Regions from separate parts of the Bacteroides sp. HF-4919 genome, predicted to be linked through region 4. Evidence: riboswitches for the same ligand, from Rfam matches in the RefSeq annotation. Region 4 holds a riboswitch; each other region holds the start of a gene.
The links. Region 4 has a riboswitch for cobalamin ahead of KO473_RS07300 (hypothetical protein). Riboswitches for the same ligand answer to the same signal wherever they lie in the genome.
Positions count from the first base shown of each region.

Region 1: it holds a riboswitch for cobalamin, as region 4 does, so the genes downstream of both, KO473_RS01215 (ribonucleoside-diphosphate reductase subunit alpha) here and KO473_RS07300 (hypothetical protein) in region 4, are expected to answer to the same signal.
Region 2: it holds a riboswitch for cobalamin, as region 4 does, so the genes downstream of both, KO473_RS03350 (TonB-dependent siderophore receptor) here and KO473_RS07300 (hypothetical protein) in region 4, are expected to answer to the same signal.
Region 3: it holds a riboswitch for cobalamin, as region 4 does, so the genes downstream of both, accC (acetyl-CoA carboxylase biotin carboxylase subunit) here and KO473_RS07300 (hypothetical protein) in region 4, are expected to answer to the same signal.

Region 1 covers NZ_JAHKNF010000001.1:269,907-275,676, reverse strand. The annotation lists gene KO473_RS01230 (fibronectin type III domain-containing protein) at 1-57, shown strand, start outside; gene KO473_RS01225 (hypothetical protein) at 85-1,008, shown strand; gene KO473_RS01220 (SLBB domain-containing protein) at 1,089-3,365, shown strand; cobalamin riboswitch at 3,706-3,925, shown strand; gene KO473_RS01215 (ribonucleoside-diphosphate reductase subunit alpha) at 3,986-5,770, shown strand, end outside.
Region 2 covers NZ_JAHKNF010000001.1:779,216-784,985, forward strand. The annotation lists gene KO473_RS03340 (DUF5724 domain-containing protein) at 1-1,494, opposite strand, end outside; gene KO473_RS03345 (DUF5106 domain-containing protein) at 1,589-2,524, shown strand; cobalamin riboswitch at 3,276-3,484, shown strand; gene KO473_RS03350 (TonB-dependent siderophore receptor) at 3,654-5,690, shown strand; gene KO473_RS03355 (DUF5074 domain-containing protein) at 5,737-5,770, shown strand, end outside.
Region 3 covers NZ_JAHKNF010000004.1:312,011-317,780, reverse strand. The annotation lists gene KO473_RS09445 (cation:proton antiporter) at 1-1,631, opposite strand, end outside; cobalamin riboswitch at 1,811-2,025, shown strand; gene accC (acetyl-CoA carboxylase biotin carboxylase subunit) at 2,164-3,678, shown strand; gene KO473_RS09435 (acetyl-CoA carboxylase biotin carboxyl carrier protein subunit) at 3,685-4,185, shown strand; gene KO473_RS09430 (acyl-CoA carboxylase subunit beta) at 4,203-5,738, shown strand.
Region 4 covers NZ_JAHKNF010000003.1:279,056-284,825, forward strand. The annotation lists gene KO473_RS07295 (TonB-dependent siderophore receptor) at 1-428, opposite strand, end outside; gene KO473_RS07300 (hypothetical protein) at 457-2,172, opposite strand; cobalamin riboswitch at 2,226-2,469, opposite strand; cobalamin riboswitch at 3,223-3,432, shown strand; gene KO473_RS07305 (cysteine-rich CWC family protein) at 3,497-3,718, shown strand; gene KO473_RS07310 (putative transporter) at 3,731-5,419, shown strand; gene KO473_RS07315 (threonine/serine exporter family protein) at 5,540-5,770, shown strand, end outside.

The sequences.
Region 1 (5,770 bases), on a different contig from region 4:
GGTCGTGAATGGGAGATTTTATATCCCCAACTGGGTGTAGAAAAGATTCAAGAATAAAAATACAATTAAATAGGAAATAAACCAATGATAAAGAATGTAATAACCCAATTGTGTATCATTTTTTGCCTTATTTGCTTTTTTGCATGTGAAAAACAAAAAGAAGAACTTCCCGATATCCGGATAGGAAAAGAGAAGAGTGTCGAAGAATTGTTGTTGAATAAACAAACGGAAAAAAGACTCCTTCTCTCAGGCGGAAACGGGAAATATATAGTTAACGTAGAAAACGCACAGATAGCTACTGCCTATATAAGTATGGACACGCTTAAGGTAAAAGGTCTGTTGGAAGGTGAAACGTTTGCCACTATCATTTCGCATGACAAGCGTGCAAGGCTGAAAATCAGCGTGGTCTTTCCCGACTTGGAAGTGAGCCATTCAACGGTTCAGTTCCTTCCCGGATTTAAAAGTAAATACGTAAGTATCTTCGGAGGAGGGGAACTGACCAAATTGGAAGAGAACGACCCGGCGGATATCATGGATATCAAATGGGACGGCTCTACCGGGATGCTTGAGATAAATCCCAAATATGAGGGAGAAGCCCAAGTTATCGCTATTTCTGAAGATGCAAAAGAGAAGAAAATCATCCATATTAAAGTGAGACCGGAAGGAGAACTGGAGACTTCGGGTTGGTATAGTACCAATGCAAGTTCATATTATTTGATTTTGAATAATAAAATGGTAGTCAAAAGAAAAGGAGTAGGTACGTGGATTGCAAACAGCGCCCGTCCTTATGGAGGGGGAGGAGTGACTTATAGTAGTTCTTATATAAAATTAGCTCCCATTGTGAACCCCATACAGGGTGATTCTGTTGATCTGAATATTCTTCGTTATGAATCCCAAAAACCGCAAATAACAGAAGGGATACATCGGTTGTTTGTAGAAGAAGTGCGTGAGTCTGAAGTCATGTTGCGGGGGAGAGGTTTCAAGTTTCTGCTTCCTTATCAGAAGTGAAATATGGATGTGGATTGTGTTAATTTATGGGATTCATTATTTGTGTTAGAATCTACATGATTAATTAATAACTGTGTTTTATGAGTATAGAAATATTGTTGCAAACCGTTGCTGTGGGTTTTTCTTGTCAGTCGCTTTCTTGCGTCACAAAAAAAGTAAGCTGTCTGATTGATAAGATATCCGGCAGGGTGAATGATAAGGGAGCATTGTTATTTGCCCTGTTCATTCTATTGGCGGGCGGGAGCAGGGCAAGGCAACATAGAAAAGAGGATTTTATAATCCGTGGTAAGCAGGTTGCAGTTTTTGGACGCAATATATTTACTGACCGGAATTTATCTTTTGAACCTAATCTGGATATCCCTACCCCTGAAAATTATGTGTTAGGGTCCGGAGACGAATTGATTATCGATGTGTGGGGCACTTCCGAAAATACAGTCAGAGAAATTATTTCTCCTGAAGGTACTATTCACGTGGCAGGTATAGGTCCCATCTTTCTGGATGGAATGAGTATACAGGATGCCGAACGGAGCTTAAGACGTGAATTCAGTAAGATTTATGCCGCTATTTCCGGAAAATCGGTTCATATCAAGTTATCATTAGGGGGAATCCGTACCATCATGATCAATGTCATGGGTGAAGTACAGGTACCGGGTACTTACCGCTTGTCGGCATTTGCATCGGTATTCCATGCCTTGTATCGTGCCGGTGGGGTCAGTGGTATTGGAAGTTTACGTGATATTCGTGTTGTGAGAGGTGGAAAAGAGGTCGCTTGCATTGATGTATATGATTACATTATGAAAGGAAAGTTGACGGACGACATCCGTTTATCGGAAGGCGATGTCATTTTGATTCCTCCTTATGAGAATTTGGTTAGTATTTCCGGAAAAGTCAAACGTCCGATGGCGTATGAAATGAAAAAAGGAGAAACCATAACAACTCTGCTCAGCTATGCGGGAGGTTTCACGGGAGATGCTTACCGGGACGCGATACGTCTGTTTCGTCTGAATGGGAAAGAGAAACAGATATACAATGTAGGGCAGGATGATTACCAATCTTTTGTTTTGACCGACGGTGATGAATTGTCTGTTGAGGCGGTATTGCAACGTTTCTCAAACAAAGTTGAAGTTCGTGGTGCTGTGTACCGTGCCGGCGTATATCAATTGGACGATAGTATCACGGGAACTGTCAGGCAGTTGATCGGCAGAGCAGAAGGACTTCGGGGAGATGCTTTTCTCAACAGGGCTTTGTTGAGACGTGAGCATGAAGACCTAACACATGAAATGATCCCGGTCGATTTGAAAAGAATGATGGCTGGCGCAGTCTCCGACCTACGTTTACAGAAAAATGATGTTCTTTATATCTCGAGTGTGAAAGACATTGAGAAAGAAGGTACTTTATCTATCTATGGTGATATAAGGAATCCGGGAGATTTCCCTTATGTTAAAAATACGTCCATACAGGATTTGATTGTAAAAGCGGGAGGATTGCTGGAATCTGCTTCTATGGTCCGGATCGATGTCTCGCGGCGGATTAGAGATCCTAAGAGTATATCATCTTCCACTGTTATCGGAAAAAGCTTTACGGTTGAACTTAAAAACGGGCTGGTGATGGGGGAGGATAAAGGATTTGAACTGGAACCCTATGATATCGTTTTCATTCGCCGAAGTCCGGGATATCGTAAACAGGCCAATGTAACAGTTGAAGGCGAAGTGGCCTTCACCGGTAATTATACATTAATCCAAAGTAATGAGAGGCTGAGTAGTCTGATAGCAAGAGCCGGCGGACTATCGAAAGAAGCTTATGTAAAAGGAGCGCGTCTGATACGCAGAATGACGGCGGATGAAATGCGTCAGAAAAAGGATGTGCTACGTTTGTCGGTCAGAGGAAGTGAAAAGGCTTCTGTATCTCCGGTTACTTTGGAAGCCTCTTCCACTTATCCGGTAGGCATAGAACTTGAGAAAGCATTGGTAAATCCAGGCTCTGACGAAGATATGGTTTTGCGCGAAGGAGATGTACTTTTCGTTCCTAAATATGTCAGCACGGTAACAATCAATGGAGCTGTGATGTATCCTAATACGATACTTTATCAGAAGGGGAGCAGTCTTAGTTATTACATTGAGCAGGCAGGTGGATTTGGAAACCGGGCACTGAAGCGGCGTGTTTATGTAATATATATGAATGGTATGGTTTCTCGTCTGAAAAGGAGAATGGGCAATGCAATTGAACCCGGATGTGAAATAATAGTGCCAAGCAAAAAGGGCAGGAAAAAAACTGTGGCGGCGGACGTTACAGGGATGAATACTTCCATCGCCTCTATTGCCGCAATGGTGGCTGCTATGGTTGGTATGACAAAGTAATGTTCATAATAAAAAGAGTAATCCGACAGCTTTTTGTACCCTTAAGATTAAATAAGGAGGCAACTTATAACAGAGTTAGTGGAAAAAATGTCAGTCAGTAACAAAGAAAAGGGACAATCAGCCTAAAACAAATTAACGGTATACGTAATTTTTTCCATCTTGCGCACTAAGATGTATATCTCGCGTGCTAAGATGTGCATCTTGGCTGCTGAGATATACATCTCGGCTACTGAGATGAACTTTAATTGCCTTCTCAGTTAGGATGGATAATCTGTGCATAATACATCTTATGGCAACTTTTTTTAACTACGGAATTATTTGTATATTACTGAAGTCTTTCGTTATTTTGTGGCGAATTGGTTCACTTATGCTTTTCTGCATAAGTGATTAAAAGGGAATCGGGTGTAAATCCCGAACAGTCCCGCTGCTGTGAAACTCCGGTAGACTTACCGATACTAAACTTATTGCCACTGCATTGCCCAAGTAGATGAGGAGAAGTGTGGGAAGGCATCGGAAAGGAGGAGTCAGTCAGAAGACCTGCCATTCATCAAAGGCTGTTTCTACTCGGGGGGTAGGGAAACAGTGCGAAACGATAAAATAATTCATTTCAAGAACATTTCATGCAAATAATCAAGAGGAATGGGGCTACGGAACCATATAATAGAGAAAAGATAGCCGTTGCGATACGGAAGAGTTTTGCCAGTACCGGAAGAGAAGTACCGGACGAAACCGTTTACACAATTGTAGATGAAGTAGAACTCTTTTTGTGTGATGAAGTACACCGTAGCGTGGAACAGATTCAAGATGAGGTAGAACGTGGTTTGATGGAACATGGCTTTTATGCCGAAGCTAAAAACTATATACTTTATCGTTGGCAACGTACGGAACGGAGAAAAGCTTTTAACCATATTGTCAGTAGTATAGGTTCTGAAGCGTTGGCTGACACATTGAAAGATATTCAAAAGGATTTTGTTGCCAATGAATATAGTTTGGTGATCCTGGCAGAGAAGTTTGTAAACCTCTGCAAAACCGATATGACAGTTGAAGAGAGGTTGACGACTCTTATTAAGGCTGCCGTAGAGCTTACTACGCAAGAGGCGCCTGACTGGGAATTTATTGCTGCCCGTTTGTTTAATTTTCAGTTGACGCAGAAGTTAAAGGTACAGGCAGAAATTGCCGGTATTTATTCTTTTTATGACAAGCTGCGCTATTTGACGGATGAAGGTTTGTATGGTGACTATATCCTGAGCGCTTATTCTCCACGAGAAATAGAAGTGGCTGCCGGGTTTATGTGTCCCGAACGTGATAAACTTTTCAATTATTCGGGATTGGATCTTCTCGCGAAACGTTATCTTATCCGTACGCACTCACATGAACCAATGGAATCGGTACAAGAAATGTATTTGGGGATTGCGCTTCATTTGGGTATGTCCGAAAAGTGTGATAGATTGCAGTGGGTAAAGAAGTTCTATGATATGCTGAGTCGGTTAGAAGTAACCATGGCAACCCCTACACTGTCCAATGCCCGCAAGCCTTATCACCAGTTATCCAGTTGCTTTATTGATACAGTGCCCGATAGCCTGGAGGGGATTTATCGCAGTATCGATAATTTTGCCATGGTCAGTAAGTTTGGCGGAGGAATGGGAATGTATTTTGGTAAGGTGCGTGCGGCAGGAGGAAATATACGAGGGTTTAAGGGAGTGGCAGGCGGAGTAATACGCTGGATGAAACTGGTAAATGACACTGCCGTAGCTGTCGACCAACTGGGTATGCGTCAGGGAGCTGTAGCAGTATATCTGGATGTCTGGCACAAAGATTTGCCCGAATTCCTGCAACTCCGCACCAATAATGGAGACGACCGGATGAAGGCACATGATATCTTTCCTGCCGTATGCTATCCTGATTTGTTCTGGCGTATGGCAAAGGAAGACCTGAATCAGCAATGGTACTTGTTCTGCCCCAACGAAATTATGAATGTCAAAGGGTATTGCCTGGAGGATTATTATGGAGAAGAGTGGGAGCAAAAATACTTGGATTGTGTAAACGATCCCCTTCTCTCTAAGCGGGTTCTGAACATCAAAGATATTGTCCGGTTGATACTACGCTCTGCCGTAGAGACAGGGACGCCTTTCACATTCAACCGGGATACAGTGAATAGGGCTAATCCTAATTCGCATCGGGGGATTATTTATTGTTCTAACCTATGTACGGAAATAGCTCAGAATATGTCATCCATTGAAACAGTTTCCACTGAGGTCCGTACGGAAGGTGGTGATACGGTTGTAGTCAATACCGTCCGTCCCGGTGACTTTGTCGTTTGTAACCTTGCCAGCTTGTCGCTTGGACATCTTCCATTGGAGGATGAACGGCAGATGAAAGAAAAAATAGCTGTTGTAGTACGTGCG
Region 2 (5,770 bases), on a different contig from region 4:
TGCCGCAAAAACCTTTTCGTAACGTTCGCGCCCCAGCGTATTGTATACCGACCAGAACCATGCCGTATCCAGCACACCCATAGAAATCTCCAAGGCCGAAAGGGTGGTGTAAGGCGTAAATCTCGACTCTTCCATATCCCGATGGTACTCCCTGGTATAAGCATAGAAGAAGTCGGCCGCAGCGGTCAGCCCTTCCCAACCGATAGCCCCTTCCGTCATCCTGAGCCAACGGGGGGAATATACAGCCATCTCGACCATGCGCTTCGGAGTAATGCCGGCACGTTCGGCAAGCATCTTCAACCATTCCGGTGTGTCCGTAGGCAGAGGGGCACAATGAAGCATCAGGTTGCAGAACATGCCGATACGGCTTTCGCTGGTATCATAGTACCACTTGTCCAGTCGTATGAACTTCTCCTTCCCCATCAGGCTCAGCAGGCGGATCATCACTTCGGCACCGAACACCCCGTCCAGTTTCTGGGCCAGCGAAGTAACATCGGTACGGGCTTTCCCCCGTTCCAGTTCGATGTCCAGAATGCGTACGGTCACCTTTTCCAGCACTTTCTTAAATCCACTGAAATCATAATCCCGGCAGTCGGTATATATCCGTCCGTCCCTTCCCTTTTTCTGATAAAAAAAGCCCGCAGCCTCCTCTATCAGCGTAGGCGAAAGCGGGCGATCCATCAGTTCGGTGATCAAGGCATCTTCGGACAGAAGTCCCATCTGGTAGGCCCTGCCGAAATCGACGGCACGAATGGGAAACTCAACCGGATAAGGCTCTACCTTATAAGAAAGGAAATTACACAAGCGGTACAACTCGTAGCGGATCTTGAAATCGGTTATAAACTCATTATCCGTCAGCAAACGTTTCGGATGTTTCAGCCAGCAATCTATCCAATAGCAATGAACCAGTACGACACGATAATCGTGGGAGGAACCATACCATTCGCGGACGCTGTACAGAAAGGTGATATTCTGGGGAGTAAGCATCGGAAGCAAATGAAGCAGGACGTAGTGTGAATACTTCAGATACACCTCCTGGTCGCGGTAATCCCACTCCAATGCCCAGAGAATCTCACTCAGTGCATAGGGATGTTCAAGGCGCTCCAATGCCTGTTCGTATGGCGCCAGAGGGATTTCTCCGTATAATTTATCAAGTAACGTACCGAAACCTTTGCGCCAGACACAAGTCCTCGAATGTGACGCCATAAGGCACATTTCCAACAGAAGTGAGTAATCACGCACTTCTTCTTCATAAAACCGTATCCATACATCGGCAAACGGATAGCGCCCTATCGCTGTTGGTGAATCCGAATCATGCTTCGCACTTTCAAACTGTTCTTTGAACAAATGCACCTCCCCCCAGGGATCGCTATAGGTCAATTCACCATGAATTACGATCTGATATTGCAGTTTGTCAAAAAGATCAAATACTTCTCCTGACTGTATTCCTTTAAAGATTGCCTCTGTAGTTGGTTGTCCTTTTTTATTCTTCATGTCTGACTTGTTTGTTGTGTGTATAACGTTTTCATCACTGAGTACAAATATAGAATAAAAATACTATCTTTGTCCCATATCAAAACAAAAGATTATGATAAGCAATGTAAAATACCTTTCATTTATACTGTTATTGGTGCTTACTGCCTGTAAAAGCGGCCCCGCGGCCAGCCAGGAGCAGAACGGAAAGCAAGATACGGTTAAAGTTTTCAATTTACCCGACATACCCGTAGTGCTGAACACGGTGTCGCAACGGGCAGATTATATGGTAAAGCACTATTGGGATCGCTTTGACTTTACAGACACCACCTACGTCAGTCAGATCGACGTTGCCGAACAGGCTTGGGTGGATTATTGCGATTTGTTGGAACATGTGCCCTTGTCCGACGCGCAAACTGCCATAAAAGAGACGATCGGCCGGGCCGGGAAAAACAAAAAGATGCTGGACTTCTTTGCGGAACTGGCCGATAAATATCTCTACGACCCTAACTCGCCTATGCGTAACGAGGAGCTTTACATCCCCGTGCTGGAAGCTCTGACAGCCTCCCCCATGCTGAATGAAACGGAAAAGATACGTCCGCAGGCGCGGCTGGAACTGGCACAAAAGAACCGGTTGGGCACAAAAGCCCTCAACTTCACCTATACACTGGATTCGGGTGCAAAGGGTACGCTTTATCAGTTCCCGGCGGAATACACGTTACTGTTTATCAACAATCCCGGCTGCCACGCCTGCTCTGAGATGATAGAAGGGCTAAAGAGTTCTCCGGTCATCAACGGGTTCATAGCCGGCAAGAAGTTGAGGGTGCTGTCTCTCTATCCGGATGAAGAACTGGATGAATGGAAAAAGCACCGGGGCGATTTCGCGAAAGAATGGACCAACGGATATGATAAGGAGCTGGTCATCAAAAACAAAAACCTGTATGACCTGAGGGCTATTCCCACCCTCTACTTACTGGATAAGAACAAAATCGTATTGTTGAAAGACGCCACCCTGCAAAAGGTAGAGCAATATCTGGCAGAGCGCGGTTAAGAAAAACATACCGGAGCGGAGCATTTGCCCCAAAGATGCGGAGAGGGTCGGATTATCATTTTGACAGAATGATAATCCGACCCTCTCTATTTTCCGTTCTTTCGGCCCGACGCACGATATGCCTCTCAAAAACGTCTCCAATTCGATTTGCCGGTTATCTCTTTGCCCGCAATTTCCCGCTTTTGTTTACCGAAAGAAAGAGACTGGAAAGTGTTCTGTCCATAAAGCAGGTTTTAACCTTGAAACCATCTCTTTCCGACACTTCCGGAACGATCATATCGGGTGAGCAACGAGAGCAAGATCCGGGAGTTATAAGCCCCGGTTTTCATAACAATATATGTAATGGAGCATAACATATAGAGATATTTGAAAAAGAAGTAAGCATTTTCGGAAAATGCTTACTTCTTTCGGGGGAAATGTAACCGTCTTTTGGAGTGAATGCTTACTGCTTTTCCGCAAACCCCCGGCTCTAATCCACCCAAAGCCCGGCTTTCGGAACAGAAAAGGCCGGCTTTCCCCTTGTTTTCCCTCCGGTTCATCCGTTTTAAAGAAAGAGTGTGTCAGTCAAAAGGCTGATTAACCATCATTCTGCCATCATAACCCTCCGGAATCAAGATAAATGGCATCGCCTATCTAAGTCATTCCAATGTGCCGCCTGACACTATCCGGACGACCTGTCCGATGTTGCTCCGTCCGTTCCGCAATGCATAACGAATAATCACAAATTATTATGCTATTTCTAATATTCTTTTTATCTTTGCAGTGCATTGGTTTGTATTCTCCGTGTTCCGGGGATGCAATTAAAAGGGAATCAGGTGCAAATCCTGAACAGTCCCGCTGCTGTAAGTTTCACATCAGATTGTTGTAAGCAACCACCACTTGCCACTGGGAAACGTTTCCTGGGAAGGCGCTTATCAACAGAAACGAGTCAGAAGACCTGCCTGTGCATCTTTTTCATTGCTTTCGAGGAAAAAGCGTTGAGTCTAATGAGCCGGAACTATTCCATCCGTCATTTTATTCATCACTCTGATTCAGAGAAAGTAAGTTATGATAATAAACTCTGCCAAGTTTATTTAGTGTGTCCGGCCGAAGTGAGTTCGTCCGGACATTTTAACAACAAAAAACAAAGATGAATATACTCAGATTACCTAAGCTATTATACTCCTGTGTTGCTTTCTGTTGCTGCCAGGCTCTTACCGTTTCGCTTTCCGCCCAGCAGCAGAAAGCAGATACTGCCCGTACTTATTCAATCCCCGAAGTAACCGTTGCCGAAGCATACCACACCCGCGAAGTGAGAGCCATGGCTCCCACTCAGGTGTTCTCTAAAGAAGAACTCAAAAGCCTCAACGTATTGCAAGTGTCGGATGCCGTGAAACACTTTGCCGGAGTTACGGTGAAAGACTACGGCGGCATCGGCGGACTGAAAACCGTTTCATTGCGGAGTCTCGGAGCCGAGCATACCGCCGTGGGATATGACGGAATAACGATCAGCGACTGCCAGACGGGGCAAATAGACATCGGACGTTTCTCACTGGACAATGTAGACCGCCTGTCACTCAGCAACGGACAGAGTGATAATATCTTTCAGCCCGCAAGGTTTTTCGCTTCCGCCGGGATACTGAACATACAGACGCTGACACCGCAATTCAAAGACAACCGGCGTACCAACCTGAGCGCCTCGTTCAAAACGGGTTCGTGGGGACTGGTCAATCCGTCTCTCCTGATCGAACAGAAACTGAGCCGCAAATGGGTGCTCTCCGCCAACGGCGAGTGGATGTCGGCCGATGGTCATTATCCTTTCACATTGCATTATGGCGAGGACAATGACCTGACCTCCCGTGAGAAACGGAAAAACACGGAAGTGAAAAACCTCCGTGCCGAAGCGGGATTGTTCGGCAACTTCTCGGATACGGAACAATGGCGACTAAAGGCCTATTACTATCAGTCGTCCCGCGGACTGCCCAATGCCACGACTTATTATTACGACTACTCCTCACAGCATCTCTGGGACAAGAATGTCTTCGTGCAAAGCCAATACAAAAAAGAATTCAGCCGCCAATGGGTCTTCCAGACTTCGGCCAAATGGAACTGGAGCTACCAACGTTATCTCGACCCCGACTATAAAGGTTCGGAAGGCAAAACGGAGAACAGTTATTACCAGCAAGAGTATTACCTCTCGGCTTCGGCGCTCTACCGGGTGCTCAGCAACCTCTCTTTTTCGCTTTCGACAGACGCGAGCATCAACCGGCTGAACGCGAACCTGAAAGATTTCGCATATCCTACCCGTTATTCGTGGCTGACGGCTTTTGCCGGAAAATACGTTAACGACTGGTTGACGGCATCCGCCTCGGTACTGGCAACGGTCATCAACGAAGAGGTGCGCCAAGGCAGCGCCGCAGCCAACCGGCGGAAACTCTCTCCGTACGTCAGCGCGTCGTTCAAGCCCTTTGCCGGCGAAGAGTTCCGCATCCGCCTGTTCTATAAAGACATCTTCCGGTTGCCCAGCTTCAACGACCTGTACTACGGGCAGGTGGGCAACACGAACCTGAAACCGGAAAGCACCACACAATACAACCTGGGACTGACGTACAGCCGGTCGATCAATGAACTGATCCCCTACGTATCCGTCACGGCAGATGCTTATTATAATAAGGTGAAAGACAAAATCATCGCCATCCCCACCAAGAACCTCTTTATATGGAGCATGGTGAACCTCGGCAAAGTGGACATCAAAGGAATCGACGTTGCCGGAAACATCAGTCTGCAACTCTGGGAGAAACTACGGGTGAACCTTTCGGGGAACTACACTTATCAGCGTGCACTGGATATGACCGAACCGGGAGGAAAAACCTACAAGCAACAAATCGCCTATACACCCCGCGTATCCGGATCGGGACAAGCCGGTATCGAGACTCCGTGGGTGAACCTCTCCTACTCGTTCCTCTTTTCGGGCAAGCGCTATATGCTGGGGCAGAACCTCCGCGAAAACCGGCTGGACAGTTACAGCGACCATAGTGTATCCGTCAGCCGCGATCAGCGCATCCGTAACGTAAACACATCCCTGACAGTGGAAGTGCTGAACTTATTGGATAAGAATTACGAGATAGTGAAGAACTTCCCCATGCCGGGACGCTCGGTGAGAGTGACGATGAAAGTAAGATACTAAAGATGCTCCAGACATTGAATCAGTAATTATCAAAAGAAACAGCAATATGAAAATGAACCCATTTAATAACAGCAGAAGCA
Region 3 (5,770 bases), on a different contig from region 4:
AATGCCAATACGGCAACGGCTATCACAATGCCTATCCCATAATTGAGGCTGAAGTAACTGATAACGACCCCTGCAATGAAAAAGACGGCAACCGACACACGAAACAAAATCAGCGCGACCAACCGTCCGTGATTGTAATTATCATCATTCCACAACTTTAAAAATACATCCGGGGAATTATACTTATCTGAAACAAGTGCCCACAGGAAAGGTGTCATCAACAGAAGTGTGACCAGACACATCCCTATGTTTACCCATCGCCCGGGAGCATCGAACATCTCGTTTATCGTGGGATAAACGGTTTGCACAGACAATAACCAAATCGCCGTGAGAAGAACACTATAGATAATCACTCTTCCGACAATCGTCTTCAACAACCGCTTCCAATCGCTGTCATGATTGACCGTCTTCTTACCGGAAGCATAGCGGTCCAGACTTTCCCTGGTTTTAGGCGGAAGTATTTTATAAAGCCATTCGGCCAACGGATTTGCCAACCGGATGAAATAAGGAGTTGTGAATGTAGTAATCACCGATACCGCAACAATAATCGGAGGGATAAAACTATCCAGTACTTTGAGTGAAGCCCCCAGCCCTGCGATAATGAAAGCGAACTCTCCTATCTGGGCAAGGCTGAATCCTGACTTGACGGAAACCTTCAACGGTTCACCGGATAATAAAACTCCCAATGAAGAAAATATGGATTTACCCACAAGAGTTACCAAAGTAATGATGACCACCGGCCAGCCATACTGCACCAAGACAGCCGGATTGACCAACATACCGACAGAGACAAAGAAAATAGCTCCGAAAAGATCTTTCACCGGCTGGATGATATGTTCTATGTGTTCGGCCTCAACCGTCTCGGCAAGGATAGATCCCATAATGAAAGCACCCAGTGCAGCCGAGAATCCTGTACGGGTAGCCAACACAACCATTCCCAGACAAAGTCCCAGCGAAACGATCAGTAAGGTTTCGTTATTCATCAGCCGTTTTGCTTTTTTCAAAAAGAACGGAAGGATAAATATCCCAATCAGGAACCATAGGATCAGAAAGAAAACAACCTTCAACACACTCATCAACAACTCTTCACCTACAAACTCCTTACTCACTGCCATTGTAGAAAGGATGACCATCATCAGGATAGCGATCAGATCTTCAACTACCAATGTCCCGAATACAACACCCGTGAAGCGTTGGTTACGTAAGCCGAGATCATCAAACGCTTTGATAATAATCGTTGTTGACGACATAGACAACATACCTCCCAGAAAAATAGAATTCATTGTGCTCCAGCCTAACAGATGTCCTACCATATAACCGATCAGCAACATGCTGATAACTTCGGTGGTTGCCGTGATAAAGGCAGCTGACCCGACATTTATTAATTTCTTAAAACTAAACTCCAACCCAAGGGCGAAAAGTAAAAAAACAACTCCTATCTCAGCCCAGATATTGATGTTCTCAATATCACCTACAGTCGGGAAAATCTGCACGTAAGGTCCCGCCAATAATCCTGCGACGATATATCCCAGTACCAAGGGTTGTTTCAACCATTTGAACAAAAGGGTAATGATACTTGCGGACATCAGTATTAGGGCAAGGTCGGCAATTAAGGTAGGTAAGTGTGACATGGCATGTATATTTCGTTAGTAATTCATTCCGTTTATGCTCTTTTATTTGTAAAAAAGAACAATCGACAGTCTATTTGTGTTTCGTCTATATGACATTTATTTTGAAACAAAGCGCCGTTGGTCATTGCACAAAATTGAACTTTTCGTGCAAAAAGTATCCACTCTATCCAATATTTCTCTATATTTGTCCCCGAATTGGTTCGGAATCCGTGGTCAACGGACGAAGATTAAAAGGGAATCGGGTGTAAATCCCGGACAGTCCCGCTGCTGTGAAGCTCTGTATAACATCTTATCAATAAACCAATTACAAACCACTGACGGAAAAGGAAACGTCGGGAAGGTCCGATAAGATGTAGAGTCAGTCAGAAGACCTGCCATTCAATGAATAAGAGCTTTTTTACCTCGTGGGTTAGGAAAGAAAGCATCGTTGTTAAGCCCCAAATCGTAGAAATACTGTGTTTTCATCGGGTGGACTCATGTCCGCAGGGTGGAAAGCATGAATATGTGTATTCCATTTAATTGAGAAATGAATATGATTAAAAGAATCTTAGTCGCCAACCGCGGCGAAATAGCCGTGAGGGTGATGCGCTCCTGCCGGGAGATGGAAATAACGAGCATTGCCGTTTTCTCGGAAGCGGACCGAACAGCGAAGCATGTGCTCTATGCCGACGAAGCTTACTGCATCGGCCCAGCAGCATCGAAAGAGAGTTATCTGAATATAGAAAAGATTATCGAAGTGGCAAAGTCGTGCCGCGCAGACGCTATCCACCCGGGATACGGGTTCTTGTCCGAAAATGCAACCTTTGCCCGTCGTTGTCGTGAAGAGGGGATCATCTTCATCGGTCCGGACCCGGAAACCATGGAGGCGATGGGAGATAAGATTTCGGCACGTATCAAGATGATAGAAGCCGGTGTACCGGTGGTTCCGGGTACTCAAGAAAACCTGAAGAGCCTTGAAGAAGCGGTAGAACTCTGCAATCAAATCGGTTATCCGGTAATGCTGAAAGCCTCGATGGGAGGTGGCGGAAAGGGTATGCGGCTGATTCATCGTGCAGATGAAGTGGAAGAGGCCTACACAACCGCCAAGAGCGAATCACTTTCGTCATTCGGCGACGACACAGTTTACCTGGAGAAATTTGTAGAAGAACCGCATCACATCGAGTTCCAGATTCTGGGCGACAAGCATGGCAACGTGATTCATCTGTGCGAACGTGAATGTTCGGTGCAACGCCGCAACCAGAAGATTGTGGAAGAGAGCCCTTCGGTGTTCGTCACTCCTGAACTACGCCGGGATATGGGAGAAAAAGCAGTGGCCGCCGCCAAAGCCGTGAACTATGTCGGAGCGGGAACCATCGAATTTCTGGTGGACAAGCACCGCAACTATTACTTCCTGGAAATGAACACGCGCCTGCAAGTGGAACATCCGATTACCGAAGAGGTAGTCGGCGTAGATTTAGTGAAAGAGCAGATTAAAGTGGCCGAAGGACAGGTGTTGCAACTGAAACAGGAAGATATCCAGCAACGCGGACATGCCATCGAATGCCGCATCTGCGCAGAAGATACAGAAATGAACTTCATGCCCAGCCCGGGTGTCATCAAGCAGATTACGGAGCCAAACGGCATCGGGGTGCGCATCGACAGCTATGTATACGAAGGTTACGAGATTCCGATTTATTATGACCCAATGATCGGCAAACTGATTGTATGGGCAACCACACGCGAATACGCCATCGAACGGATGCGCCGTGTGCTTCACGAATATAAACTGACAGGAGTAAAGAACAACATCAGTTACCTGCGCGCCATCATGGATACTCCCGACTTTGTGGAAGGACATTACGATACGGGATTCATCAGCAAAAACGGAGAAGTGCTCCAACACTGCATCACCCGTACCAGCGAACGTGCAGAGAACATCGCACTGATTGCCGCTTACATGGATTACCTGATGAACCTGGAGGAGAATAACAGCGGACTGGCTGCGGACAACCGCCCGATCAGCAAATGGAAAGAATTCGGATTGCACAAAGGGGTATTAAGAATATAGAAGAGTATGGAAATACATATAGGAAATCGCGTGGCCGAGATAGAACTGGTCAGCAAAGAAGATAACAAAGTGGTACTCACCATCGACGGAAAAACGTTCGAAGCGGACGTTGTCATGGCAGAGAACGGGAATTGCAACATCCTGATGGATGGGCGAAGCTCCAACGCCCAACTGATTCGCAAAGAGAACGGAAAGAGTTACAAAGTGAATACACACTACAGTAGTTTCAACGTCGAGATTGTGGACAGTCAGGCAAAATATCTGCGGATGCGCAAGAAAGGTGAAGAAACACAGAACGACCGCATCATTTCGCCCATGCCGGGCAAGGTAGTGAAAATCCCCGTCAGTGTGGGACAGGAGATGAAAGCCGGAGAAACTGTCATCGTCATCGAAGCGATGAAGATGCAGAGTAACTACAAGGTGACTTCGGACTGCCGGATTAAAGAGATTCTGGTACAGGAAGGTGATAATATCGCCGGAGACCAGACGCTGATAACGTTAGAATAACGAATAATAGAAAGACAATGGAAGAAGTAAATAAAGCCTATGCCACGTTCGAAGAGCGTGACCGTATCGCTTCCCAAGGCGGAGGCGCTGCCAAGATTGAAATACAACATGCGAGCGGAAAGATGACTGCCCGCGAACGCATCGATATGTTACTGGACAAGGGAACATTTGTGGAACTTGACAAGCTGATGGTGCACCGCTGCACCAACTATGGCATGGACCGTAACAAGGTTCCGGGCGACGGTGTGGTGTCGGGTTACGGAAAGATCGACGGCCGTCAAGTGTTTGTCTACGCTTACGACTTCACCGTTTATGGTGGTTCGCTCTCGGCATCGAATGCCAAGAAGATAGTCAAGGTACAACAACTGGCTTTGAAGAATGGCGCGCCGATCATCGCACTGAACGACTCGGGCGGTGCACGTATCCAGGAAGGAATCGAAAGCCTGTCGGGCTATGCCGACATCTTTTACCAGAACACGATGGCAAGCGGCGTGATCCCGCAGATTTCGGCTATCCTCGGTCCATGCGCCGGAGGTGCCTGCTACTCTCCGGCACTGACGGATTTCATCTTTATGGTGAAGGAGAAAAGCCATATGTTCGTCACCGGACCGGATGTGGTAAAGACGGTGATCCACGAAGAAGTCAGCAAAGAAGAACTGGGCGGTGCCATGACGCACAGCAGCAAGAGTGGTGTAACGCATTTCATAGCAAACACCGAGGAAGAATTGCTGATGTCGATCCGCGAGCTGCTCTCCTTCCTCCCGCAAAACAATATGGACGAAACGCGCAAGCAGAACTGCACCGATGACATCAACCGCGAAGATGTATCACTCGGCAGCATTGTCCCCGCCGACCCGAACATACCGTATGATATGAAAGAGATCATCGAACGGGTTGTTGACGAGGGCTACTTCTTTGAAGTGATGCAGAACTTTGCCAAAAACATCATCATCGGTTTTGCCCGCTTAGCCGGACGCTCGGTAGGTATCGTGGCCAACCAGCCGGCATACCTGGCGGGTGTGCTCGACATCGATGCCAGCGACAAGGCAAGCCGTTTCATCCGCTTCTGCGACTGTTTCAACATTCCTCTGATTACGTTCGAAGACGTTCCGGGCTTCCTGCCGGGATATACGCAGGAGAACAACGGCATCATCCGCCACGGTGCCAAAATAGTGTATGCCTTTGCCGAGGCCACAGTGCCCAAGCTGACTGTGATCACCCGCAAGGCCTATGGTGGCGCTTACATCGTGATGAACTCCAAACAGACGGGGGCGGACGTGAACTTTGCCTACCCGAGTGCGGAAATTGCCGTGATGGGTGCCGAGGGAGCTGTAAACATCCTGTTCCGCAAGGCGGACGCAGAGAGCAAAGCCAAAGAACTGGATGCCTACAAAGAGAAGTTTGCCACTCCATACCAGGCTGCCGAACTGGGATTCATCGACGAGATCATCCTGCCGAAGCAAACCCGTAAACGCTTGATACAGGCATTGGAGATGACGGAAAACAAAATGCAGACGAATCCACCGAAGAAACACGGAAACATGCCGCTGTAGGCACAGCAGGCGGACCAAGCAGAGAGAGGGTA
Region 4 (5,770 bases):
CCTGCGCCGTCAAGCACCTCGATGCGTTTCACGCGGCTCATGTCGATGCGCGAAAGGTCGATGTTATTGGATATGTCTCCTGTCAGTTTTCGGCCATTAATCAGTATAAGTACATATTTGTTAGAGAGGCCGTTCATCATCAGGTAAGAACCCATTGAGTTGGTAGAGAATGAAAGGGAAGGAACGAGCATGGTCATTGCCTGCTGAAAGTCTGTGATACCGGCTTTCTTTATTTCGTTGGCAGTTACTACTTCCACCGGAGCCGGTGTGTTTTTCAGTCTTTGGTGTGTACCGGTACCTGTCACAACTACAGGGTTCAGGTCCACAGTCATCTCTTTGTCTTTGCCTGTTGCGTGTTGCTGTGCAAACGCACCCACCGCTGCACATCCTCCCAAGAGAATGGTCAGTAAGCATCTTTTGTTTCTCATTTTATTGTATATATATTATGAATTATTATCAGTGATAATTACGCATTGTTACATTTACTTTAGAAAAATCTTGTTCTAATAAAAATAATTTTTCTATCGTGATTGTGGGACTACCATTATATGGCTTAACATCAAGAATTATCCGAGCATAAAAATCAAAGGCTGATTCTGGACTTGGACCATCTTCAAATCTATAAAAGATTTCAGTCGGGTTTACATAGTATTTCGTTGTGTAGGTATTAATGTACCCTTCCCCTATACTATCACATGTTACTGATACTACATTCATATCTGAGTAGTCTTTAACGACATATGGAACAAGTAAAAAATTTGCTTCTCTTATTTGTATATCTGCTATATTTTTTAAGGTTGGATTAATTCTTATATACTGTGAAAGATCTAGTTTGGGGAAGTTTAATGTAGCCCAAACAGGAGTTTCGTCAAAATAATCATAGTAAATGTATTCTCCCTTCCCTGTGACTTCTATTTTGGGCTTTCCTATAAAATTAAATACACCTAATGATTCTTGATAATAAGGTATATATCCTGTTGCAGAAGATGGTATAGAGGTTCCTGGAATCCAAAAGGATATAGGACTACCAGGAAATGAACCACTACTTTTAGCAGTACCTTCTAATGTAATTTTAGCATCTATATTTAAGTTGATTAACTTACTCTCTCCATTTCCACTACTAAACATTGCACTAAAGGCACCTATAATGGCGCCAGGAAGATCACTAGAACTTTTGGAAATAGCACTTTTAATACCTTTTACCGCAGATTTGAATATACTTTTGGGCAAACCTAACTTATTCTCTCCAGTCTCTTCATTTATGGTGTTTTTATATAAAAAATTATCTCCAATGCCTGCTAAGATACCTGTTCCTGTTACTTTGCCTACATTTCCTAATCCTGAAAAAATGTTATTCCCAGATGATGAACCTATAGCACTTTTAATTGTTCCAACGAAGTCCCCATTTAGATCAATCTTTTCAACATTATAATAATTCATATACCAGTTTAACTGAATTGAGTTATAAGGTAATTGTGCTATTTGTTCATCATATGCTAATTCATATTGCATCATATACCATTTGTTAGATGCCAATGGAAGTGAACCGTCATCTGGAGCTGGTTGCATTTGTGAGTAAGTTTCTTTGTTTTTACTTCCATCTACTATAGCTTCTCCCATAAAATTGAGTAGAGATGATTTATGATTAGAGATGATTGAAATCCCATCTTGAAGATAGGTCGATGGTGAGATAAATTGAGTTGTAGTATAAAGAAAAATACGCATGATTCCACGGTATTTATTATAAAGTATAAAGTAGGGATTAACTAGTGGACCGGAAGCTTTGGTTTCGAATGTATTATATAATAATACCCATCCATCTGAGGATTTCCTGTCATTAATCACATCCATACCATAAATTGATGCAATGCTTCCTTGTCCTACCCAAGGACTTGGTATGCGACTTTGCCCACTTGGTGTTGGCATCCAATCTGCATTTTCCCAATCAAAAGTAGGAGTTGGAATTGAACGTGTGGATACCGGTGATTCAAGAATAAGTTGTTCATCTTGGCAACTTATAAAACATGTAATAAATAAAAAACATAAGATAAACAGATTAGTAGTTTTGAATAAAATGTCATTTACTACAATGGATGACTTTTTGTACTTCATGTTCTTACATAAAGTACAAAAACTCTCTTTTAAAAAAGAGTTTAAGCTTTTCTTATTCATAAGTTAAGTAGAAAAGAGTTAATAAAAGGCTATCCTGACCCCGAGATAACACTATTGACTATATTTACTTAGGCAGGTTTCCTGACTATCCTTTTTAAAAAGCTACCTTCCCATCATAATTTTTCAGTTTAGACAGTGGTATATATGCAGAATGCTTTTCATTTTTTTCTTTGCAAATATTGAATATTTACAAAAAAAGGATCACAGTAGCGGGCACTGTTCCGGATTCTCACCGGATTCCCTTTTATGCATCGAACGGAATGTTTCGACTGCATCACCTAAGCGGGGGCAAAGATATACATTTATTAGTTTATATAGAAATAAATTAAAGAATATACTTATTTATAGGTATATCGGAGAAGTGAAGCCTTTTATATTGGGAAAGGCGGATGTCTTTCAGTCAAAAGGACGCGGTTTACTGCTTATTTGTAGCAGAAAGAAGGGATTTACTCTGTTTTTAAAACAAGGGAAGAATTCTATATGTGTGAAATAGAAAAGTAGTCCGCATAAATATGGCATTAGTATACGATATCCGGACTGTTTTGTGATTAAATATACTTTGGATGATCAGAGATGATCGATTTCTTGCCTTTAGGAAGTTAATATTGTCTTTATATGAAGTTAACATCGTACTCGGAGGAAGTTAACATTGCGTTCAGAGGAAGTTAACATTGTATCCGGGTGAGGTTAACACTCTAAAAAGAGGCACTAAAAGCTCTGTTTCTTATGCTGATTGACTTCGTCTCGATGCTCGGCCGGATTAATCGTTTGGATTGTAATATTAGTTATTTATATTCTTTATGCTACAAAATACAGTGGATACATTTTAATTTGCTTAGAAGATATGTTCACGAATGTTCTTTTGTTTTTGGAGAATTGTAAATACGGCGCTTTTTCCGGAGAAGCCTGGGACAGACTCCGAAAAATGTGCTACAAGCCACATAGAAAATACAAGATGACAGAATGTCAAAATGTCAATGATGGAAGATGCTGAATGGGATTGTATTTTACATTTCTTATTGATTATTCTTCCCCGCTCTGTTTTTTTCTTTATCTTTGTTCCGAATTGGTTTCGGATGAAGATTCTCGTCATTCGGATTAAAAGGGAATTGGGTGTAAGTCCCAAACAGTCCCGCTGCTGTGAAGCTCCGTTTATATATCTTGGAAACATCTTTTGCCACTGGTGTCGGATTTGAAACATCGGGAAGGCTTCAGGATAAGGAGTAAGTCAGAAGACCTGCCATTCATCAAAGGCTGTTTTTACTCGTGGGATTAGGAAAGCAGTACGAAAAAAGATTAACTTCAAAAAAGATGGAAAGGTGGTATGCCGATGAAAAAGGTATGTCCTCGTTGTGGTGCTGCTTTTGAGTGCCGGCATGACAATATAAGGTTGTGTCATTGTGCAAGTGTAAAACTGGACGCATTCCAATACGCTTATATTAAAGAAAATTACACAGACTGTTTGTGTCATTCATGCTTGGAGGACATTGCACATAGCGTGAAGGACGACACATCTTCCGGAAAGCTAAGTATTGAACGAATCTAACTATATTATACTATGGAACTTTTAAGAAATCTTTTTGAAGGTTACCCCAACCTATGGGGTGGAGGAGTGGCACACTCCGTACTTATTTTGTCGCTTGTCATTGCATTTGGTATCATGTTGGCTAAAATAAAAGTGGCAGGTATTTCTTTGGGAGTCACCTGGATTTTATTTGTCGGCATTGTATTCGGGCATTTTAATTTGAACCTGGACGAGCACTTACTTCATTTTCTGAAGGAATTCGGACTGATTCTGTTTGTTTATTCCATTGGTTTACAAGTGGGACCAGGGTTCTTTTCCGCTTTCAAGAAAGGAGGTTTTACACTGAATGTATTGGCTATGACGGTTGTTTTCGCGGGAGTCATTATTACGGTTTCCATACATCTTATAACAGGTATACCTATAACGACCATGGTGGGCATCCTTTCAGGGGCGGTAACCAATACTCCCGGACTGGGTGCGGCTCAACAGGCAAATAGTGATTTGAATGGAATTGATGCCCCGGAGATCGCTTTGGGATATGCCGTGGCGTATCCGTTGGGAGTGGTAGGGTGTATTTTGTCTTTGCTGGGACTAAAATATCTTCTTCATATTAATACAAAACAAGAGGAAGCCCACGCAGAGCAGGGGTTGGGACATCTACAGGAACTAACTGTCCGGCCTGTTTCTCTGGAAGTCAGAAATGAAGCCTTGGAAGGGAAAAGAATCAAAGAAATACGTCCGTTGGTAAACCGCAATTTCGTTGTATCACGTATCCGTCACCATGACGGAAAGAAAGAGACGGAGCTGGTCAACTCTGATACGGTATTGCACCTGCAGGATAAAATATTGGTGATTGCCACTCCAATAGATATGGAGGCTATCACAGCTTTTTTTGGTAAACCGATTGATATGGAATGGGAGCAGTTGAATAAGGAGTTAGTGTCCCGCCGTATTTTGATAACTAAACCAGAATTGAACGGCAAAACACTTTCACAGCTAAAGATCCGCAATAATTTTGGTGCCAGTGTCACTCGTGTCAATCGTTCGGGAGTTGATTTAGTAGCCGCCCCGCAACTACAGTTACAAATGGGAGATCGTGTTACCATTGTGGGGAGTGAGTTAGCAGTAAGCCACGCTGAGAAAGTATTGGGTAATTCGATGAAACGGCTGAACCATCCCAATCTGATTCCTATTTTTCTGGGTATTGCTTTAGGATGTATTTTAGGGAGTCTTCCTTTTATGTTTCCCGGCATTCCTCAGCCTGTCAAGCTGGGATTAGCAGGAGGACCATTGATTGTATCCATCCTTATCAGCCGTTTTGGACCGCAGTATAAACTGATTACCTACACTACAATGAGTGCTAATCTGATGATTCGCGAAATCGGCATATCACTTTTTCTGGCTTGTGTGGGACTGGGAGCCGGCAGAGGGTTTGTAGAAACAATTATTTATGAGGGAGGCTATGTGTGGATTGGTTATGGCATCATTATCACTGTGCTTCCTCTGTTATTGGCAGGAATCATCGGACGTTGTGTCTTTAAGTTAAATTATTACACGTTGATCGGTGTGCTGGCCGGATCGACCACCAATCCGCCGGCATTGGCTTATTGTAATGACCTGACTTCGTGCGATGCGCCTGCGGTTGGTTATGCCACGGTTTATCCATTGACCATGTTCCTGCGGGTACTTACTGCACAAATCCTTATTTTGGCATTAGGTTAACTTTAGAAATAACAACATTACGCGGTGCGAAACAAGATTTGGATAAAATGAAAGGTTGCATCATGTCTTTCTTTCCTATCTTTTTTGTACTTTTGCGCCCGATTTAAAAAAGTGAGCATTATGACTACAAATGAATCTTTGATTTCCATATCCAAGTTCATTGCCGGATATTCGGCCCATCTGATGGGAGCAGGTGTGCACACCTCACGTGTCATCCGTAACTCGAAGCGTATCGGAGAAGCCTATGGGGTGGATGTGAAGTTGAGTGTTTTTCATAAAAACATTATCCTGACCATTATTGATAACGAAACGGGTGAGGCCTGTAACGAAGTAATTGATATTCCTGCCCAT